3 regions of the Bacillus cereus group sp. Bce041 genome follow, and region 1 is predicted to be linked to each of the others. Evidence: predicted binding sites of a transcription regulator. Region 1 holds the regulator's gene; each other region holds the start of a gene.

Region 1 (4,739 bases):
GAAGCATAGTTATACACATAATTAACCACAGGCTGTGGATAAAACCCATATTATCTGTTGATAATGTGGGTTTTATTGTGTATATAAAATGTTGATAACTTTTTTATTGACTGTGGATAATGTGGAAAAGCTATTTTGATGTTTATTTTATAAAGGTGGATATGTGTATAAACTTGTGGGTAAATAGGTTGATGTCAGACCTTTGAATTTGTTCTTTTTCGGGAAATAAAAAGCAAGAAGATATCCCCGAAAAACATTTTGAAACATCTCCCCATTATAGAAGATGCTAATATTGTCAATCTTTGTCGTTAAAACGATATTTCGTGTCGAATTGTTAATATATATAGGGTTACAATAGATATATTTAAAAAATCGTTAGTATATTCTAAGTTACGATAGATATATTCAAAAAATTGTTTAAGTACTAAAAAAAGATGTCACATAGTCAAAAATCCTGACTTATGAGACATCTTCCTTATTTAAATATGCTTATACATGCAGCTCTTCCCATTCTGCCATACAAGTTTCAAGTTGTTCTTGTAGCGTTTGCTTTTTAGTTGTAATTTCACTAGCTTTTTCATAATCTGCATATATTTCTGGTAAGCAAAGTTGATCTTCTAACGTAGCAATTTCTTCTTCTAATTCCACTATACTTTGTTCTAGCTCTTCAATTTTTCTAGTGCGTTGACGCTCTAGTTTTTTACGCTCTTTTTCTTCTAAATAATTTAATTTCTCTTGTGCAATCACCTTTTGAACAGGAACGTCACTTTCTTGCTGTTCAAGTTCTGCACGTTCAATCATTTCATTTTTCTTTTCAACGTAGTAATCGTAATCCCCTAAATATTCCTGTGCACCTTCTGTTGATAACTCAACCACAGTCGTTGTTACACGGTTAATAAAGTAGCGGTCATGTGAGACGAATAGAAGAGTCCCAGGGTAATCAATTAAAGCATTCTCCAAAATCTCTTTACTATTTAAATCAAGGTGGTTCGTAGGCTCATCTAGAATTAACAAATTTGACTTTTGCATCATAAGTTTTGCAAGAGCTAATCGAGCTTTTTGTCCACCACTAAGGGAAGATACTGGTTTCAGTACATCATCTCCTGTGAATAAAAAATTCCCAAGTATAGTACGGATTTCTTTTTCCGGTTGCAGTGGATATTCATCCCATAGTTCATTTAAAACCCGTTTAGAAGATGTTAAGTTTGCTTGTTCTTGATCATAATAACCAACAGATACATTTGATCCGAAAGAAACATCACCATTTAATAGTGGTAACTTATTCACAATGGATTTTAACAATGTGGATTTCCCAATTCCGTTTGGACCAACTAAAGCAACACTATCTCCGCGAGTTAAGCGCATAGTTACATGTTCAATTATAGGGTTTTCATCATAGCCGATGGTTGCATCATTTACTTGTAAAACATCATTTCCACTTTGTTTTTCAATATCGAAGTGGAATGATGCTGACTTAGAATCCCCTAATGGTCTCGTTAATAATTCCATTCTGTCTAGTTGTTTACGGCGACTTTGAGCACGTTTGGTTGTAGAAGCGCGAGCTATATTCTTTTGAACGAAGTCCTCAAGTTTTGCGATTTCATCTTGTTGTTTTTCGTAACGTTTCATTTCTTGCTCATATAATGCTGATTTTAAGTCTAAATATTTACTGTAGTTACCAACAAATCGTCTGCTTTCTTTATTCGAAATTTCATATACTTGTGTAACGAGTTTGTCTAAGAAATAACGGTCATGTGAGACGATTAATATTGCGCCAGGATAACCTTGCAAATATTGCTCAAGCCATGTTAATGTTTCGATGTCTAAATGGTTTGTAGGCTCGTCCAAAATAAGTAAGTCTGGTTTTGTTAATAATAATTTCCCGAGAGCTAATCTTGTTTTTTGCCCGCCGCTTAAAGTAGAGATCGTCGTCTGGTGCGTTTCAACTGGGAAGCCAAGGCCGCTTAAAATGGAGCGAATATCCGCTTCATATTGATATCCACCTTGATCTTTATAATTGAGTTGTAGTTGGTCATAATCAGCTAACAATCTTTCATATGTAGCTTCGTTTGAAAAGTTTTCTTCTTTTCCCATTTCTTGCTCAAGCCTTCGAAGTTTTGTCTCCATTTGCTGTAAGTGGGTAAAGACGGTTAGCATTTCATCCCAAATTGTTAAAGACGTTTCTAGTCCAGTATTTTGAGCTAAATATCCGATTGAGACATCTTTCGGTTTTATAATTTCGCCACCATCATGAGATAATTCACCAGCGATAATTTTTAATAATGTAGATTTTCCTGCTCCATTCCTTCCAACTAATGCGATACGATCTTTTGTTTGTACTTCCAATTTTATGTTTGCAAGAATCGTTTCTGCACCGTATAATTTCGAAAGCGCGTTTACTTGTAATAAAATCAATGTTTTCACCTCAAATAATTTCTTAACTTTGCCATGTTTATATTTCTCAATCATACTAAAAATAGTGTATAGTTTAAAATAAAGAGAGAATACTTCTTCTCTTTATTATACAAGGAATTTAATGAGTGCTAAACTTCTGTATTTGATTAAAGTATATGAATAAAGATAGGAAGAGAGGAGAGGTCATATGGATCAGCAAAAGATTCCACAAGCCACTGCTAAAAGATTGCCTCTATACTATCGATTTATCCAAAACTTATCTCTTTCTGGTAAGCAGCGTGTTTCATCGGCCGAATTGAGTGAGGCAGTAAAAGTAGATTCCGCAACAATACGAAGAGATTTTTCGTATTTTGGAGCGTTAGGGAAAAAGGGATATGGATATAACGTAAATTATTTATTATCATTTTTCCGCGAAACACTTGATCAAGATGATATAACACGTGTAGCACTTATTGGAGTAGGTAATTTAGGGACCGCTTTCTTACATTATAATTTCACGAAAAACAATAATACAAAAATTGAAATGGCATTTGATGTTAGTGAAGAGAAAGTTGGAACAGAAATCGGGGGCATTCCTGTATATCATTTAGATGAATTAGAAGAGAGATTATCAAATGATATACAAGTGGCAATATTAACAGTACCGGCTACAGTAGCACAAGCTGTAGCAGATAGATTAGCTGAAACAAGCGTGCACGGTATTTTGAATTTCACACCAGCGCGATTAAACGTATCAGAGAATATTAGAATTCATCATATTGACTTAGCTGTAGAGTTACAAACATTAGTTTACTTTTTGAAAAACTATCCACAATAAAACGCAGAGGAAGCGACCTCTGCGTTTTATTATTGTTTCTTCTTTGTGAATTTAACTAATATAAGGCGAAGTGCCAAATTAAAATCAATTGTTGCCATAACTGCAAATAGTATTGTCCACATATTCCAGATTGTATCTGTCACGTTCGTAATGGCGAAGCGTGTAAAGATACATCCAAGAAGGAAGTATAGTGCAGCCATGAACAATGGTGAGTTTCTCATACAAAAAATCCTCCGATAAAGCCTTGCATTTTTTCAGCTTCTTTAATCATTTCTTGAATTTGTTCATTGCTCATAAAAATTTGCCCAATAGCGACTAATGTATTCATCGCAACATGAGCTGCAATCGGAACGATAATACGTTTCGTCTTCACATATAAGAAGGCGAATACGAGCCCCATAGCAGTGTATACCAATAAGTGAGTAAAATCAAAATGAATTGCTGCGAATACAAGCGAACTAATGATAGCTGCGATAAAGAAGTTAAACTTCTTATAAAGCGTGCCGAATAGAATTTTTCTAAATACGATTTCTTCTAAGATAGGTCCAATTATAGAAACAACAATAAGGAACCAAGGTGTCGTTCTTGCAATTTCCATAAGTTTCATTGTATTTTCTGAACCTTGTTTAATTCCTAGCAGCTGCATCTCGATCATACCGGCAACTATTTGTGAAAAGAAAGCTAAGAAGAACCCGATAAAAATCCATCCAATAGTAGCTGGAACAGAAGAGCGCATTGCATCTAAATGCCTGTCACGAATATCTGTTCTAAGTAACCAAAGTACGATACATAATGCAACAAAGAAGCTAATAATTGCCCAGTGTCCTGTTATGATTTGTCCTTTTTCCTCAATGGTAAATCCTCTATTATCATAGAGTCCTGTTTTTAGGAGAAGTGGTAATCCAACAACGCCAGATAACTGCATTAAAATGTATGTAACGATAATCCACCAGTATTGTTTCTTCAAATGGTTTAACCATCCTTTCTAACTATAGTGTATGAGATAAGTTAGGATAACATGTAAATATGCTACCTACGATATAAACCTCTTGAATTATGTTTTTTTCGTAAATCCTTATTTGAAATTATAATAGAAGACAGGAGAAAGTTGTATGTGTAGCGAAAACAACTTAGGGTGTCCTTTCATATTGTAACATACGAGCAGTGGAAACAACGATTCATATAGTAAAGGCAGTATTGTATATAGAAAGTTTATATAGTGATTTGCGAAAAAATTATGATTTTTTTACTTGCAAAAGAAATTGAGATTATTTATTATTATAAGTGTGTTAGCACTCGGATGACTTGAGTGCTAATAAAAGAAATTTACATAACAAAATGAGGAGGTTATTGTTCATGCTAAAGCCATTAGGTGATCGCGTTGTAATTGAGCTTGTTCAAGCAGAAGAAAAAACAGCAAGTGGTATTGTATTACCAGATACTGCAAAAGAAAAACCACAAGAGGGTAAAGTTGTTGCAGTAGGTACTGGTCGAGTGCTTGAGAATG
Region 2 (4,739 bases), on a different contig from region 1:
CGATTTATCAAACAAGTACGTACAAACAAGAAGCAGTTGGTAAGCATCAAGGATATGAATATTCACGTACAGGTAACCCAACACGTGCAGCTTTAGAAGAAATGATTGCTGTATTAGAAAATGGGCATGCTGGATTTGCATTTGGTTCGGGAATGGCTGCTATTACAGCGACAATTATGTTGTTCTCAAAAGGTGACCACGTTATTTTAACAGATGATGTTTATGGCGGAACATACCGCGTTATTACAAAAGTATTAAACCGTTTCGGTATTGAGCATACATTTGTAGATACAACAAACTTAGAGGAAGTTAAAGAAGCGATTCGTCCAAATACGAAAGCAATTTATGTGGAAACACCAACGAACCCACTACTAAAAATTACTGATATTAAGAAAATATCTACTCTTGCTAAAGAGAAAGACTTATTAACAATTATTGATAACACATTCATGACGCCATATTGGCAGTCGCCGATTTCTTTAGGAGCAGATATTGTGCTTCATAGTGCAACGAAATATTTAGGAGGTCATAGTGACGTAGTTGCAGGTCTAGTAGTTGTAAATAGCCCACAACTAGCAGAAGATCTTCACTTTGTACAAAACTCAACAGGAGGTATTCTTGGGCCGCAAGATAGCTTCTTACTACTTCGTGGTTTAAAAACATTAGGAATTCGTATGGAAGAACATGAAACGAATTCACGCGCTATTGCTGAGTTCTTAAATAATCATCCAAAAGTAAATAAAGTATATTACCCAGGTCTTGAATCACATCAAAACCACGAATTAGCAACAGAACAAGCAAATGGATTTGGTGCTATTATCTCATTTGATGTAGATAGTGAAGAGACATTAAATAAAGTACTTGAGAAATTGCAGTACTTTACACTTGCTGAAAGTTTAGGAGCAGTAGAAAGTTTAATTTCTATTCCATCTCAAATGACACATGCATCAATCCCAGCTGATCGCCGCAAAGAATTAGGAATTACAGATACATTAATTCGTATTTCTGTCGGTATTGAAGATGGTGAAGATTTAATTGAAGATTTAGCACAAGCGCTAGCATAATAAAAAAACGCACTGCTAATATAGAGCAGTGCGTTTTTTTATTACATCATTTTGTGAAATATTTCACAAAATAGACATACACAAACGAAATGATTTCATGTATATTGAATTCAGGAAATGTTACTCACGAACAAACTTGTGAAACATTTCACAAACAATGAAATTCATGTAGGAAAGCATCTCTATTTTTTTATGTTAATTGGGACTTATTTTGACCTATAGGGACATATAAGGACCGTGATAGTAGAATAGGAGGAAATTTACATGGTAGTCAAAGAGAAAGTTGTAAATGAAATGCAGGAAGTAAAAAAGATGATTGATACGCTAGTAAATAATGGTCAACAAGCTTTACAAGCATTAGAAAGTTTTACACAAGAGGAAATTGACAACATTGTTCATGAAATGGCATTAGCAGGTGTTGATCAACATATGCCGCTAGCAAAATTGGCAGTTGAAGAAACTGGCCGTGGTGTATATGAAGACAAATGCATTAAAAATGTTTTTGCCACTGAATATATTTGGCATAGTATAAAGCAGGATAAAACGGTAGGAATTATTCACGAAGATTCTCATGAAGAAATAATAGAAATCGCGGAACCTGTCGGTGTAGTAGCTGGGGTAACGCCAGTAACGAATCCAACGTCGACAACAATGTTTAAAGCGTTAATTGCGATAAAAACAAGAAATCCAATTATTTTCGCATTTCATCCTTCCGCACAAAAATGTTCTGTGGCAGCGGCGAAAACAGTATATGATGCAGCGATGAAAGCTGGTGCACCAAAACACTGTATTCAATGGATTGAAAGACCGTCTGTTGAAGCGACGAAACAATTAATGAACCATGATGGTGTAGCACTCGTTCTAGCAACTGGAGGCGCTGGTATGGTGAAATCAGCTTACTCTACTGGAAAACCAGCGTTAGGTGTTGGGCCTGGTAATGTACCGTGTTATATAGAAAAATCAGCACATGTAAAACGAGCTGTTAATGATTTAATTTTATCGAAAACATTTGATAACGGTATGATTTGTGCATCGGAACAAGCAATCATTGTCGATAAAGAAATCTATGATGATGTTAAAACAGAAATGATTGAAAACAATTGTTACTTTGTAACAGAAGAAGAAAGAAAAAAATTAGAAAAGCTTGTTATAAATGAAAATACATGTGCTGTAAATAGTGATATTGTAGGGAAATCAGCACAGTATATTGCCGATTTAGTTGGGATTACTGTTCCTGAACATACAAAAATGCTTGTAGCTGAAATTCAAGGTATCGGAGCAGCATATCCGTTATCTCGTGAGAAACTGAGTCCAGTATTAGCTTGTGTGAAGGCGAATTCATTAGAAGAAGGATTTACATATTGCGAAGAAATGTTGAACCTAGGTGGTTTAGGACATTCAGCAGTTATCCATTCTACAAATAAAGATGTGCAAAAGCAATTTGGGTTACGTATGAAAGCTTGCCGTCTCATTGTAAATGCACCTTCATCACAAGGTGGAATAGGGGATATATATAATGGATTTATTCCATCACTTACACTTGGTTGTGGTTCATACGGAAAGAATTCAGTTTCCCAAAATGTAACAGCCACTCATTTATTAAATATAAAAAGGCTGGCAAATAGAAAAAAGAATATGCAGTGGTTCAAATTGCCACCAAAAATTTATTTTGAAAAACATGCTACAGCTTATTTAGCAAATATGCCTAACATTTCACGTGCATTTATTGTAACGGATCCTGGAATGGTTGAACATGGCTATGTCGATACAGTCGCGCACTATTTAAACAAGCATGCAAATGATGTGAAAGTTGAAGTTTTCTTTGAGGTCGAACCAGATCCATCAGATGAAACTGTTTTTAAAGGTGCGGAAATGATGAGAAGCTTTAAGCCAGATGTAATTATCGCACTTGGTGGTGGTTCAGCTATGGATGCAGCAAAAGGAATGTGGTTATTCTATGAGCATCCAGAAACGACATTCTATGGCATTAAACAGAAGTTTTTAGATATAAGAAAACGTACATGTAAATATCCGGAATTAGGAAATAAGGCGCAGTTTGTTGCGATTCCAACGACATCAGGAACGGGATCAGAAGTGACACCATTTGCGGTTATTACCGATAAGAAAAATAATATAAAGTATCCGCTTGCAGATTATGAATTAACACCAGATGTAGCAATTGTTGATCCGCAATTTGTAATGACAGTACCACCACATGTAACAGCAGATACTGGTATGGATGTTTTAACACATGCAATTGAGGCGTATGTGTCTGTTATGGCAAATGACTATACAGATGGATTAGCATTAAAAGCTATTGATCTCGTATTCAAATATTTACCGAGAGCATATAAAGATGGAAATGATGAAGAAGCAAGAGAAAAAATGCATAACGCTTCTGCAATTGCAGGTATGGCATTTGCAAATGCTTTCCTCGGTATTAATCACAGCTTAGCACATAAAATTGGACCAGAATTCCATATTCCGCACGGACGCGCAAATGCCATTCTAATGCCGCATGTAGTCCGCTATAATGCTATTAAGCCAAGAAAACACGCATTGTTCCCAAAATATGAGCACTTTGTGGCAGATGAAAGATATGCACATATAGCGAGAATGCTCGGGCTTCCAGCAAGCTCGGCAGCAGAAGGGGTGGAATCACTCGTCAAAGCAATTATTGAGCTTGGAAAAAGCTTAAATATTAATATGAGTATTGCAGGACAAGGAGTAGATAAAGAGCAATTTGAAGAGGTTGTTGGAGTATTAGCAGAAAGAGCTTTTGAAGATCAATGTACAACTGCTAATCCAAAGTTGCCACTTATTTCAGAACTGAAAGAAATTTATATGGAAGCATATAAAGGTGAATAATGATTACAAAAGAGCCGCAGTAAAGCGGCTCTTTTTTTATTGGAAAACATCTCCCAGAATGGCTGTATTTACTGGTCTTTCAGTTTCATAGAATATGATACAGTGAAATGGAGGAGTGAGAATATAATGAAAGAATTAAAAGGAAAAATAGAAGACTATACTCGGTTCGGACAAATTCTTCTCGCTGTAAGTACATTGTTAATGGTTGGCTTGTTGATTCCGAATGGAGCAAAAGAGACAATCCAATTTTTTGTTATGATGGGGAGCATCGTTATATTTTTAAGTTTATCGTTCTTTTTCTTTCAGCGTGTGAAAGTGATGCGTGACCAGCTAGAGGAAAATGAATGTGAATAATATTGTTAAGTAGAGCGCGGCGAAAAGAAAAAATCTTTTTGTCACGCTTTTTGTTTTTTGTAGAAAAATGTATGCGTTTCGTGTTGACAATGATAATCCTTATCAATTAAAGTAGAATAGTAGTTAATGATTATCATTATCAATTAGAGGTGAAGGAATGAAAAAATCTATTACGCTATTTACAGCGATTTTATCTATTTTTTTCTTGTTAATAGGTTGCAGTGCCAAAGGGGACGAAAAAGCGTCTGCAACCAAAACAGAAAAAGGAAAAGAGAAAATCGAAATTACTGACCTATCAGGAAGAAAGGTAACATTCGATAAAGTGCCAGAAAATTTTGCAACATTAAGTATGGGGGACATGGATATTATTCATGCTTTAGGTGGAAAAATAGTAGGTCGCCCGGATACGAAATTAACTCTTCCAGAGGAGTTAAAGAAAGCACAAGTAATTGG
Region 3 (4,739 bases), on a different contig from region 1:
TCGATTGAACAGCAAGGCGGATTTGGTTTGCCGTTAGATCTGGATATAAGTTTACATGTATTATTGGAAACGTTTATTAAAGGATTACGTGAATAAGAAGCGAGGCAAACAAAAACCTTAGAAGTGATTCTAAGGTTTTTTAGTGCATATGATTCGAAAAGAGCGGTAGGCTTTTTCTCATTACATGATATTATTTTGCAGGTTTGAAAAATGTGTATATGGCTACGGAAAGGCAAACGAAAATAAATGCAATAGGATCTTGATATGGATTAGGCTCAGAGCCCTTCTGGATTTCTGTAAGGAAGTCATGTGTTTTCATGTTTATTGCTCCTTTAACTAATAAGTTTTATATGATGAGAGGATTATGGTGGATAGGAAGTGTTTTTTGAAATTTCATATAATAATTATTGCATAGTAATCCTATTCCTAAAACTATAAAATATAAAGTTTTCATGATATGTAAAATTGCATATTATTCTTTTTGAAAAAATTGTTATATTATCTATATATTTGTATTAAAGAATTTTTGTTAAGGTAATGAAAACAAATGGAGGAATAGTATGAGAAAAACAGTATTAGACGCGTATAATGCAGAAAGAGAAGTAGATAACATAACATATAAAAATCTAGTTGTAACGATTGCAAGCATTCTAGGGTTCTCACTCTTAGGGGGATTATTCCTTGCTTTAGCCCTTGGAATTTTTGGAGAAGAGGTATTACGTGCTAATTTAGAGGGATATTATTTACTTCTATTTGATGCAGCTGTTGTTACTATTGTTTTATTTGCTTATAAACCAGTGCTTCATTTTATTAAGAACATATGGGATGTATCTGTTTTAAAAAATGGGAAAACCAACTTGTATTTATTAATAGGTTTTATCATCATTGCATTAACTCAGTATGTAATGTTAGAGTTGTTTAGCTTTGAAAGTGCAGGGCAGCAGCGAGATCAATTAGGGAGCTTAGGACTTCAAAATAGTCTACAAAGTATTATATATGTGTTAAGTGTTGCTATAATTACACCAATTAAAGAAGAAATTTTATATAGAGGTATTTTGTATCGATTTTTTGAAAAGAAATATAGTTTTCTAGTTGGTATCATTATTTCTTCCTTCCTTCATCTTTGGGATTCTTCATGGTGGTTTTCCGGTTACGGCAATGATTATGGGGATTGTATTTGCTATGTTATACAAAAAGACGCAATCTATTATACCTAGTATTATTTTACACATTATATGGAACTTACTTGTGAGTATAAGTATGATTGTATCTCTATAAAAATAAATACATAACCAGTATAAAAGATGAATGGCTTAGCTATTCATCTTTTATTTTTTTATATGTGGGAAAAGTTGATGAATACAATCCAAAAAGAACCAAATACTAATGATGAATGAACAAAGAAAGGCGGGTATGTTATATGCAAAACTTAACAGAGCTTGAAGTAGAAAACTTACGTCATTTAATTGGTGGACACGCAACAATTATTAACAAGTTGGAGCAGTATGCACAGACGTGTACAGATCCACAACTGAAACAAATGCTACAAAAAGATGCGCAAGATGCACGAAATACGAAACAGCAATTAATGACTTTCCTAGGATAGGAGGAAGCGGAAAATGAATGAAAAAGATATGGTAAATGATTATTTAGCAGGATTAAATGCAAGTTTAACAAGCTATGCAAATTATATTGCTCAGTCTGATAATGAACAGTTACATCAAACGTTAATTCAAATTCGTAATCAAGACGAGGCGCGCCAACGTAATATGTATGAGTATGCAAAGCAAAAGAGTTATTACAAACCGGCAGCACCTGCTAATCCAATGATTGTACAGCAATTAAAAAGTCAATTAAGTGCGGAATAACAGGAAAAAGAAGACGAGCGAATTTATTCGCTCGTTTTCTTTTTGTATATGTCAATAAATACATAATAAATATTTTTCCAGTTGTAACAAATATGACGAAAATGGAATATGACAATTCACAAAAAGGACAAAAACTTTGTTCAACATTTCACAAAGTATCCATGGTTTCTATCGTGGGAACCTCTATAATTAAGAATGTAAAGAACAAAAGAAATAGATTATATGATCAATTAGGAGAGATTGCTATGAAAAGACATACAAGAAAAATTGCAATTATCGGTACTGGATTAGTTGGATCAAGTTGTGCGTATTCCATTGTAAATCAAGGGATTTGCGAAGAGCTATTATTAATTGATATAAATCATGAACGTGCAGTTGGGGAAGCAATGGATTTATCACATTGCATTAACTTTACAAATACAAGAACAAAAGTATATGCAGGAAGCTATGAAGACTGCAAAGATATGGACATTGTCATTATTACAGCAGGGCCAGCACCAAAACCAGGGCAAAGTCGCTTAGATACTTTAGGAGCGAGTGCGAAGATTATGGAAAGTGTTGTTGGTGGTGTAATGGCAAGTGGATTTGATGGTATTTTCTTACTTGCATCGAACCCAGTTGATATTATTACATATCAAGTGTGGAAATTATCTGGATTACCTAGAAATCGCGTAATCGGTACTGGTACATCACTAGATTCTTCTCGCTTAAGAACAATTTTATCTGAAATGCTACATGTAGATCCTCGTAGTATTCATGGGTATTCATTAGGAGAACATGGTGATTCTCAAATGGTTGCTTGGTCTCATGTAACTGTTGGTGGAAAGCCAATTCTGCAAATTTTAGAAGAACAAAAAGAGCGATTTGGTGAAATAGATTTAGATGAAATTGTTGAGAAGACTGCAAAAGCTGGCTGGGAAATTTATAAACGTAAAGGAACTACTTATTACGGGATTGGAAATTCTCTAGCATATATTGCGAGTTCAATCTTTAATGATGATCACCGTGTCATTGCTGTATCAGCCATTTTAGATGGTGAGTACGGTGAATATGATATTTGTACAGGAGTACCAGCTATTATTACTAGAGACGGTATAAGAGAAGTTGTAGAACTCAATTTAACAGAGGATGAAGAATCTCGATTCGCAAAATCAAACGATATTTTACGTGATTATATGAAAACAATTGGTTACTAACTTATAGGAGAAGGTGAAACAAATGAAGGAATATATAATGTCTCGTGTATTTAAAGCATCTGCTGGAATCGCACAAGGTATTTTCGTATCCCTCGGAATTGGTTTACTGATCGAAAATATAGGAAGAATTGTTGATATACCATTACTTATTACAATCGGAGTTGTTGCAAAATCACTAATGGCACCGGCAATTGGTGCTGGAATTGCTTTTATGCTCGGTGCAAACGGTCTTGTAATCTTCTCGGCGATGGTAGCCGGAGCGATTGGTGCCGGATCCATTTCGATTACTGAAGCTGGTCTAATTATTAAAACAGGTGAGCCAATCGGTGCATTATTAACAGCAACTTTAGCTGTATATATTGGTAAACGTTTAAGCGGAAAAACTGCGTTAGATATGATGCTCGTTCCATTTGCGGCCATATTAGGTTCTGGTTTAGTAGGCATTTGGTTATCTCATAATATTACTCCTGTTTTAAATGCAGTTGGAGCGTTTATTAAAGATAGCTCAGCTGGTAGCCCATTCATCGCTTCTATCGTCATTGCAGTAGTTTGGGGACTATTACTTATCTCTCCAGCTTCATCAGCTGCGTTAGCAATTGCACTTAGCTTAGAAGGTGTTGCAGGTGGTGCTGCTCTTGCTGGATGCGTTGCTCAGTTTATCGGATTCTCTGTCATCTCAGCAAAAGAAAACAATTTAGGTGGCATATTAGCTCAAGCACTTTGTACTCCGAAAGTACAGTTACCAAATATCACTAAAAATCCAATGATTCTCGTCCCAACTGTCGTCGCCAGTGCTATAGTCGGTCCAGTATCAGCATTAATTTTCCAACTGGAAGCAGGAAAGGAAATTGCAGGTCTTGGATTAAGTTCTCTTATCGCACCAATTAATTTAATTTCCAGCCAAGGATGGGAAGTTCTCCCGGCGATGGTAATTACTTATATCGTCATTCCAGTAGCTGTTTCTTATATACTTTACATTGCTCTTAAAAAAGCAGGTCGTATTCATTCTGGTGATATGACTGTACCGCAATCTTAAATTGAAAATCTCCTTAATAATAGATAAAAGCAGACTGAGCCACAGTCTGCTTTTTTATGTTACATTTTATGATTTTGTTTTACTGGAACTTTTATTGGTTCTTTTGCTAATAAGAGCTGAACTCCGAAGTATAGTATGCTTGCAAGTGTCATTCCAGAAACGGCATCTAAAAAGGCATGCTGCTTCGTAAATAGCGTTGATAAAATAATAAGTGTACCGAAGAAAGTAAGGATGTAATATTCAAAAGCATGTTGTTCTCTACGCTTAAAGGCAGCTAACATAATTACAAATGTAGTAAGAACGTGAATGCTAGGGAAACAGTTTACCGGTTGATCGATACTATAAATATAGCGAACTAGTTCAGAAAATACATCTGTTCCAACGACAGTCGGACGCGGTACAGTTGTTTGCCAAAAATAATAAATAGAAAAACAAGCAAGCTTTCCAAAAATAACACTACTTAAAGTGACATAATATTGCTTTCGGTCAGCGAAGCAGTAATAAATAAGTGCGCCGTATAAGTATGGAAACCAAAGTAAATAAGGAATAATAAATGCTTTTACAAATGGAATCCAATCATCTACTACAGTTGTAACGTCTACTGCGTGAACAGTCGATTTATTTAATACGTCGTAAAGG

The links. The regulator Rex, encoded in region 1, represses fermentation and respiration genes when NADH is low (regulators of the CRP and FNR family bind a similar motif). The targets are predictions, from matches to a motif close to TTGTGAAATATTTCACAA.
Region 2: adhE (bifunctional acetaldehyde-CoA/alcohol dehydrogenase) is a predicted target of Rex. The motif match lies at 1,116-1,133, and genes of this name have one in related genera.
Region 3: ACUN13_RS20470 (L-lactate dehydrogenase) is a predicted target of Rex. The motif match lies at 2,005-2,022, and genes of this name have one in related genera.

Annotation. Positions count from the first base shown of each region.
Region 1 is NZ_JBQXON010000032.1:8,124-12,862, reverse strand. It holds gene tsaD (tRNA (adenosine(37)-N6)-threonylcarbamoyltransferase complex transferase subunit TsaD) at 1-9, shown strand, start outside; gene ACUN13_RS31350 (ABC-F family ATP-binding cassette domain-containing protein) at 490-2,415, opposite strand; gene ACUN13_RS31345 (redox-sensing transcriptional repressor Rex) at 2,603-3,232, shown strand; gene ACUN13_RS31340 (YdiK family protein) at 3,262-3,453, opposite strand; gene ACUN13_RS31335 (CPBP family intramembrane glutamic endopeptidase) at 3,450-4,199, opposite strand; gene groES (co-chaperone GroES) at 4,589-4,739, shown strand, end outside.
Region 2 is NZ_JBQXON010000001.1:617,252-621,990, reverse strand. It holds gene ACUN13_RS03275 (bifunctional cystathionine gamma-lyase/homocysteine desulfhydrase) at 1-1,064, shown strand, start outside; gene adhE (bifunctional acetaldehyde-CoA/alcohol dehydrogenase) at 1,329-3,932, shown strand; gene ACUN13_RS03265 (YrhC family protein) at 4,059-4,286, shown strand; gene ACUN13_RS03260 (ABC transporter substrate-binding protein) at 4,444-4,739, shown strand, end outside.
Region 3 is NZ_JBQXON010000006.1:237,354-242,092, forward strand. It holds gene ACUN13_RS20445 (TetR/AcrR family transcriptional regulator) at 1-96, shown strand, start outside; gene ACUN13_RS20450 (hypothetical protein) at 191-319, opposite strand; partial or broken gene ACUN13_RS20455 (lysostaphin resistance A-like protein) at 561-1,278, shown strand; gene ACUN13_RS20460 (hypothetical protein) at 1,421-1,606, shown strand; gene ACUN13_RS20465 (spore coat protein) at 1,620-1,868, shown strand; gene ACUN13_RS20470 (L-lactate dehydrogenase) at 2,114-3,064, shown strand; gene ACUN13_RS20475 (PTS transporter subunit IIC) at 3,087-4,100, shown strand; gene ACUN13_RS20480 (phosphatase PAP2 family protein) at 4,160-4,739, opposite strand, start outside.